2 linked regions of the Sediminicoccus rosea genome follow. The protein of the gene in region 2 binds, or shares a complex with, the protein of the main gene of each other region. Links are inferred from orthologs where the notes say so. Each region holds a gene or a part of one and is shown on either strand. Other genes may lie near its edges.

What was found.
Region 1: the proteins of dapF (region 2) and R9Z33_RS23125 are in contact, whole or in part, in a solved structure (PDB 5YGU), measured with the Escherichia coli proteins. The link is inferred for Sediminicoccus rosea from one-to-one orthologs.

The regions. Positions count from the first base shown.
Region 1 is NZ_CP137852.1:4,801,055-4,804,380, forward strand. What follows is about bases 349-3,326. They hold R9Z33_RS23125 (RNA pyrophosphohydrolase), read right to left. Parts: upstream 2,095-3,326; coding sequence 1,603-2,094; downstream 349-1,602. Other genes in these bases: R9Z33_RS23110 (AAA family ATPase), read right to left, coding at 349-643; R9Z33_RS23115 (hypothetical protein), read left to right, coding at 697-1,029; R9Z33_RS23120 (periplasmic heavy metal sensor), read left to right, coding at 1,054-1,596; R9Z33_RS23130 (divergent polysaccharide deacetylase family protein), read right to left, coding at 2,091-3,149; R9Z33_RS23135 (S41 family peptidase), read right to left, coding at 3,169-3,326. Also shown: more of R9Z33_RS23110, read right to left, coding at 1-348. UniProt on the Escherichia coli protein: Master regulator of 5'-end-dependent mRNA decay.
Region 2 is NZ_CP137852.1:939,165-942,609, reverse strand. Bases 412-3,160 are described here. They hold dapF (diaminopimelate epimerase), read right to left. Parts: upstream 2,320-3,160; coding sequence 1,504-2,319; downstream 412-1,503. Other genes in these bases: R9Z33_RS04395 (DUF1937 family protein), read right to left, coding at 3,064-3,160; R9Z33_RS04400 (hypothetical protein), read left to right, coding at 2,384-3,067; R9Z33_RS04410 (MiaB/RimO family radical SAM methylthiotransferase), read right to left, coding at 412-1,511. Outside these bases: signal recognition particle-docking protein FtsY, read right to left, coding at 1-330; more of R9Z33_RS04410, read right to left, coding at 330-411; more of R9Z33_RS04395, read right to left, coding at 3,161-3,405. UniProt on the Escherichia coli protein: Involved in the succinylase branch of the L-lysine biosynthesis and in the biosynthesis of the pentapeptide incorporated in the peptidoglycan moiety. Catalyzes the stereoinversion of LL-2,6-diaminopimelate (L,L-DAP) to meso-diaminopimelate (meso-DAP).

The DNA of each region.
Region 1 (3,326 bases), 3.9 Mb from region 2 along the record:
CCCGCGCCAGGTCGGCGCGCAGGCCCGGGTAATGCGCTTCCAGGATGCGCTCCATCGTCTCGCGGTCGGGGAAGCGGATGAAGTGGAAGAAGCAGCGGCGCAGGAAGGCGTCCGGCAGCTCCTTCTCGTTGTTCGAGGTGATGATGACGATGGGGCGGTGGCGCGCCACGACCGTCTCCTTCGTCTCGTAGACGTGGAACTGCATGCGGTCGAGCTCGAGCAGCAGGTCGTTCGGGAATTCGATGTCCGCCTTGTCCACCTCGTCGATCAGCAGGACGACCGGCGTCTCGCTGGCGAAGGCCTCCCAGAGCTTGCCGCGGATGATGTAGTTGGACACGTCCCGCACGCGCTCATCGCCCAGCTGCCCGTCGCGCAGGCGGCTCACCGCGTCGTATTCGTAGAGGCCCTGCTGCGCCTTGGTGGTGGATTTGATGTGCCACTCGATCAGCGGGTAGCCCATGCTGCGCGCGATCTCCTGCGCCAGCACGGTCTTGCCCGTGCCGGGCTCGCCCTTGACCAGGAGAGGGCGTTGCAGGGCGATGGCGGCGTTGACCGCCACCTCCAGCTCGCGCGGCGCGATGTAGCGTTCGGTGCTGGCGAATTTCTTCACGATGGGCCGGGCCTCTTGATTCAGGGTCGCCATCTTCGCGCTTTCCTGTCTTGCGGCAAAGGGCGCGGCGTGTTTTCCCCCCCTTCATGGACATCTACTTCGTGGCCCTGGTGGCGCTGGCCATCGCCGGCATGATCGAATCGCGCAGCTCCACCCCCGGGCTGCGCCCGGACTATGAGCCGGCCGACCGCGCCTTCCGCTGGCTCGGCCGGTCCTCCTTCATCATGTGGCTGGTGCTGCTGGGCTTCGGTTTCTGGCAATTCGCCTGGTGGCAGCCGCTGGCGGGGCTGGTGGGCTCGCTCGCGGCCAATGCGCTCGTGCTGCAATATGGCGCCCGGCCCTATTGGCCGGGCGTGTCCATGGGGCTCGCGCTGCTGGGGCTCGGGCTCGCCAGCAAGATCTTCTTCGACGCGTTCTGAGGCCCGCGGTGCTATAGGCGTGGCATGATCCGCGCCCTTCTCATCGCATCCGCCCTTTGTGCCAGCCCCGCACTCGCCCAGCACGCCATCCCCTATTCGGGGATGCAGCAGCGCGAGATCCGCGCCCTCTCGCCACAGCAGGTCGAGGATCTGCTGGCCGGGCGCGGCATGATGCTGGCGCTCGCCGCCGAGCTGAATGGCTGGCCCGGGCCCATGCATGTGCTGGAGCTGGCCGGGCCCCTCGGCCTGACGCCCGAGCAGCGGCGCGAGACCGAGGCCCTGATGGCCGCCCACCGGGCCGAGGCGCGGCGGCTCGGCGCCGAGATCGTGGAGGCCGAGCGCGGCCTGGACGCCGCCTTCCGCGAACGCCGGATCACGCCGGCGGAAATCACCGCCAAGACCGAGCGGATCGGGGCCCTGCAGGCCGCGCTGCGGGCCGAGCACCTGCGCACCCACCTGCTGCAGACGGCGCTGCTTTCCACCGCGCAGGTCACACGCTACGCCGAGTTGCGCGGCTATGCCGGCGGCGCCGCGTCCCCCGCGCCGGCGCATCGCCACCGGCACTGAGGCTGTTCAGGCGGCAAATCGGGAAAAATCCACCGCGAGCCGCTCATAGATCGCCCGCTTGAAGGGCACCGCCATGCCCGGCAGCTCCGCCAGCCGCGCCCAGCGCCAGGCATCGAATTCCGGGTGGGGGTCGAGGTCGAGGCGGATGTCGGCATCCTCGCCCAGGAAGCGCAGGGCGAACCATTTCTGCGTCTGGCCGCGATACTTGCCGCCCAGCGCCTTGCCGATCAGCTCGGGCGGCAGGTCGTAGTTCAGCCATTCCGGGTGCTCGGCCAGGATCTCGGCGCGGGCGGTGCCGATCTCCTCCTCCAGCTCGCGGAAGACGGCGACGGCCGGGTCCTCGCCCGCATCCATCCCGCCCTGGGGCAGCTGCCAGCCGCCGGGCGCGCCCTCGGCATTGGGCATGTCGGCTCGGCGGGCAACGAGGATCAGCCCCGCCGCGTTGAACAGGACAGCCCCCACATTGGGGCGATAGGGCCAAAGGGACAGATCTTTCATCGGGTGGCGATCTCCGGGCGGCGGACCAGGGCGGTGACGGGGGCCAGCGCCACCCCGCGGGCATCGAGCCCGCCGCTCCAGGCGGCAAGGCGCTCCAGCGACACCGGCGTCACCTCGCCCAGATAGCCGAGCGCGCCACCGCGTTCCCGCGCCAGGCGTTCCAGCTGCGCGAGGCGCTGCTCGATCTCGCCGCGCGTATGCGGCTCATCCACCACCACATCCACGGTGAACCCCCAGGCGCGCTGCGGGTGGGGCGCGCCCGGGCGGGCGTCGAAATAGAGCAGGCCGCGCGCGTTCAGCGCCAGCTGCATCTGGGCGAAGGGCTCGGCCAGGGCGGCGAAGCGGTCGCCGCGCATGGAGGTCAGCGCACCGACGGCCCCGACATGGCCGGGAAAGCGCGCCAGCAGCCATTCCAGCCGCTGCGCGTTCTCGCCGGCCGAAAGCCCCGTCAGCAGCGCGCGGTGGCCGGGATCGTTCATCGGGAAGCCGGTCGGCTCCATCGGCAGGGCCAGCAGCGTCTCGAAGCCGCGCTCGCGCGCCGCCTCGATCAGGGGGATGGGGTTGGGCGCATAGGGGGTGAAGGCGAGGGCGACGTTGCGCGGCAGGGTGCGGATCGCCTCCTCCGAGAGCCCGGCGCGCAGGCCGATGCCGCCCAGGATGAGCGCCACGCGCGGGCGCGGGTCCTGCCGGTCGAAGGGGCGGGCATAGGCGCGCATGGGCATGCGGCCATCCGGGCCGATGCGCGGCAGGGCGCCGGCCGCCGTGAACTCCACCAGGGCCGGGTCCACATGCCGCGCCAGGCTCTCCGGCACGCCGCGCGGCGGTGGCGGCGCGGGCGGTGGCGTCTCGATGGGGGCCAGCGCCAATTCGGCGGTGGGGGCGGCGGGCGGGCCGAGCACCGCCAGCGTCACGCCGCCGCCGCCAAAGGCCAGCACCGCCACCAGCCAGAAGACGCCGAGCCAGATCCAGCCGCGTCGCCCGCCCTGCGTGTTCAGGCTCTCCTCGGGCGGGCGTTCCTCAGACGGGCGTTCCTCAGACGGGCGTTCCTCAGACACGGCGGGCCGGGATCTCCCGTCAGCGCTGCGCGCGGCGCTGCGGGTTGGCCGCCATGGCGCGCACCAGCGAGAGGCCCTGCTGCAGCTGGAAATCCGTCTCGGGCTTGGTGATGTCGAGGGTGGGCCAGCCCTCGGGCGGCTGGCTCTGCACGCGGTCGGTGATGGAGGCGGGCAGGT
Region 2 (3,445 bases):
ATCCAGCTTGCGCTTGGTGAAGACGCTGCCGATCGCATCCGTCAGCTTCGCGGTGGAGCGCGCGAGCCCGGCCTTCAACCGGCCAAAGAAGCCGAGCGGCTGGGCAGGTTCCGGCTCGGGCGCCGGGGGCTCCGGGGCGCGCGCCTCGATGGGCGGCGCCGGCTCTGGGATGGGCGCGGGCGGCGGCGGGGGCTCGGGCGGCGGTGGTGGCTCCGGCTCGGGCGCCGGCGGCTCGGCCACCGGCTCCATGGGCGATGGCGGCACCGTGCTCTGCTCGGCCGGGGCGGGCGCCTTGCCGGTCAGCTTGCCCCATAGGTCACGCAGCGCCATCAGGCCGCCTCCGCCATCAGCATGCGGCCGTCATGGCCCGTGACGCGCGCGCGGATCAGGCTGCCGCGCGCGGCCCCCGGCACGCGGATCGGCGCAAAATGCTGCGTGTGGCCCATGCCGTCCGCCTCCATCAGGCTGTGCTCGATGCGCCCCACCCGGGCCGCCAGGAAGCGCGCGCGCTCCGCCTCGCCCGCCGCGCGAAGCCGCGCCGCGCGCTCGCGCCGCAGCGCCATGGGCAGTTGCGGCATGCGCGCGGCCGGCGTGCCGCTGCGCGCGGAATAGGGAAAGACGTGGAGGAAGGCGAGACGCGTCTCCGCCACCAGCTCCAGCAACGCGGCGAAATGCGCCTCCGTCTCGGTCGGGAAGCCGGCGATGAGGTCAGCCCCCAGGGCCGCATCCGGGCGCAGGGCGCGGGCGCGGGCGGAGAGCCGCAGCAGGTCGGCCCGCGAATGTCGCCGCTTCATGCGCTTCAGGATCAGGTCATGCCCATGCTGCGCCGAAAGGTGCAGATGCGGCATCAGCCGCGCCTCCTCGGCGAAGACGCGCCAGAAATCCTCGCCCAAGGCGGCGGGGTCGAGCGAGGAGAGGCGCAGCCGCGGGAGTTCCGGCACCTCGCCCAGGATGGCGCGGATCAGCACGGGGAGTTCGGGGTGGCTGGCCAGGTCCACGCCGGTCAGCACGATCTCGGCATGGCGCGTGGCGAGGTCCCGCGCCGCCGCGACCGCCTCGGGGATCGGCAGGGCGCGCGCCGGCCCCCGCCCCTGCGGGATGATGCAGAAGGTGCAGGCGTGGTCGCAGCCCTGCTGCACCGCGAGGAAGCCGCGCGTGCCGCCGCCTGCCGCGATGCCCATGGGGGCCGCGCGCCCAATCGGCGCCACCGGCGCGCCCCAGGCGGCGGGGTCGAGCTTCGCGCCATTGCCGATGACGCGCGTGACGCCGGGCAGCGCCGCCCAGGTCTCGGGCGCGATCTGCGCGGCGCAGCCCGTCACCAGGATGGGCCGGCCGGGCTGTTCCCGCGCGGCGCGGCGGATCGCCTGCCGCGCCTGGGATTCCGCCTCACCCGTCACGGCGCAGGTGTTGATGATCAGCGCATCGGCATAGCCCGCCCGCGCCGCGAGGCCGCGCATGGTCTCGCTCTCGGCCAGGTTCAGCCGGCAACCGAAGGTCAGGGTTTCAGCCAAGGGTGAGCTCACCCTTGAAGGAGGTCGCGACCGGGCCGCTCATCAGCACATGCCCGTCCGCGCGCTGCTCGATTACGAGGTCCCCGCCCGGCAGCGTCACGGTGCAGCGCGCCTCCACCAGGCCGCGCCGCCGCGCATTCACCAGCGCGGCGCAGGCGCCAGAGCCGCAGGCCAGCGTATAGCCCGCACCGCGCTCCCAGACGACGAGCCGGATATGGTCCCGCGCCAGCACCTGCACGAAACCGATATTGGCGCGCTCGGGCAGCAGCGGGTGGTGCTCCAGCTCCGGCCCGATGCGGAAGACGTCGAGTGCGCTCAGCTCCTCGACGAAGAAATTCGCGTGCGGATTGCCCATGGAGCAGCAGGCGGCATCGCTCACGCCATCGGCGGCCATGGGCACATGCAGCGTGTCCATCTCGCGCGCCAGCGGCACGTCGGCCCAACCCAGGCGGGGCGGGCCCATGTCCACGCGCACCGTGCCATCGGGCAGGCGCTCGGCACCCAGCAGGCCCGCGATGGTGCGGATCGCGATGCTGGAGCGCCCCGTCTCGTTCAGGATGAGCGAGGCCGCGCAGCGCGTGCCATTGCCGCAGGCGCCGGCTTCGCTGCCATCGGAATTGTGGAAGCGGAAGAAGACGTCGGCGTCTTGCGCCGGTTCCAGCGTGATCAATTGGTCGAAGCCCACGCCGCGATGCCGGTCCCCCACCCAGCGGATGGTCTCGGCCGCCAGGGCGCGCGGCTCCGCCCGTGCATCCAGCACGACGAAGTCATTGCCCAGGCCATGCATCTTCAGGAAGGGGACTTGCATGGCTTGCATATAGGACATGCAAAGACTTGGCGCGAAGGGGTGGGGGGGCCTATGTGCTGCGCGCATGAACCGTTCCCTTCCTCTCCGCCTCGCTGCCCTGCTCGCGCTGGGTGCGCTCGGCGCCTGCGGCAGCAGCTTCTCGGCCAATGAGTATTCGGCGCGCGCCGTGCAGCAGGCCAACCCCGTGCAGCAGGGCGTGATCGTCGGCTCGCGCCGGGTCGCCATCGCGGCGGGCGGCGAAACCGGCGCCACGGCGGGCGCTGCGGCGGGCGGCGCCATCGGCGGCGCGGCGGCGGCCGGCAATTCCGTCAGCACGGCGCTGGGCGCGGTCGGTGGCGCGCTGCTGGGCAGCCTGGTCGGCACGACGGCCGAGCGCGCCACGGCCAACACGGACGCGGTGGAATACATCATCCGCAAGAACAATGACGCCGAACTGATCTCGGTCACGCAGCGGGACCAGGTGCCCATCCCCCTCGGCACGGCCGTGCTGGTGATCGCGGGCAACCAGGCCCGCGTGGTGCCCGACTACACCGCCACCCAGGCCGAGCCCGCCGCCCGCCCCGGCCAGCGCCGCACCGCCGCGCCGCGCGCGGAGCCGGCGCCCGCACCGCCCGCCCCGGTGGCCGAGCCGCTGCCGCCGGCCGCGCCCCTGGCCCAGGCCGCGCCAGCCACGCCCGACCCGGAGCCAGCGCCCGTGCAAGGCCTCACGCCCATCGCCGCCCCCATGGATGCGGCGCGCGCGCCCTAGGCGGCCGGGACCTCATCCAGCGCGAAGAAGACGGGCTTTCCGGCCGCGCGGAACCGCGCCACCTCCGCATCCGCGCCCACCGAGGCGCCGCCGAGGCGCAGGCAAGCGTCGCAGCGCTCGGCCAGCGCGAGGCTGAGCGGCATCATCACCTCGGCATGGGCGGCTTCGGTATTGCCGGCGGCCGCGATGAGGGGAAGCGCCATGTTCACGCCGATGACGGGGACATGGCCGCGGCGAAACACCTCCAGCGCCGCCCGGTTCAGCGCGACGAGCCGCGCCGCGCGGGTCTCGGCATCGGCATTGCCCGTGCTGTAGGGTCCGGCCAGCATGATCCACATGGCAGGGCTGCTGCCATGCAGGTGCCCGCCGGGCAAGCGC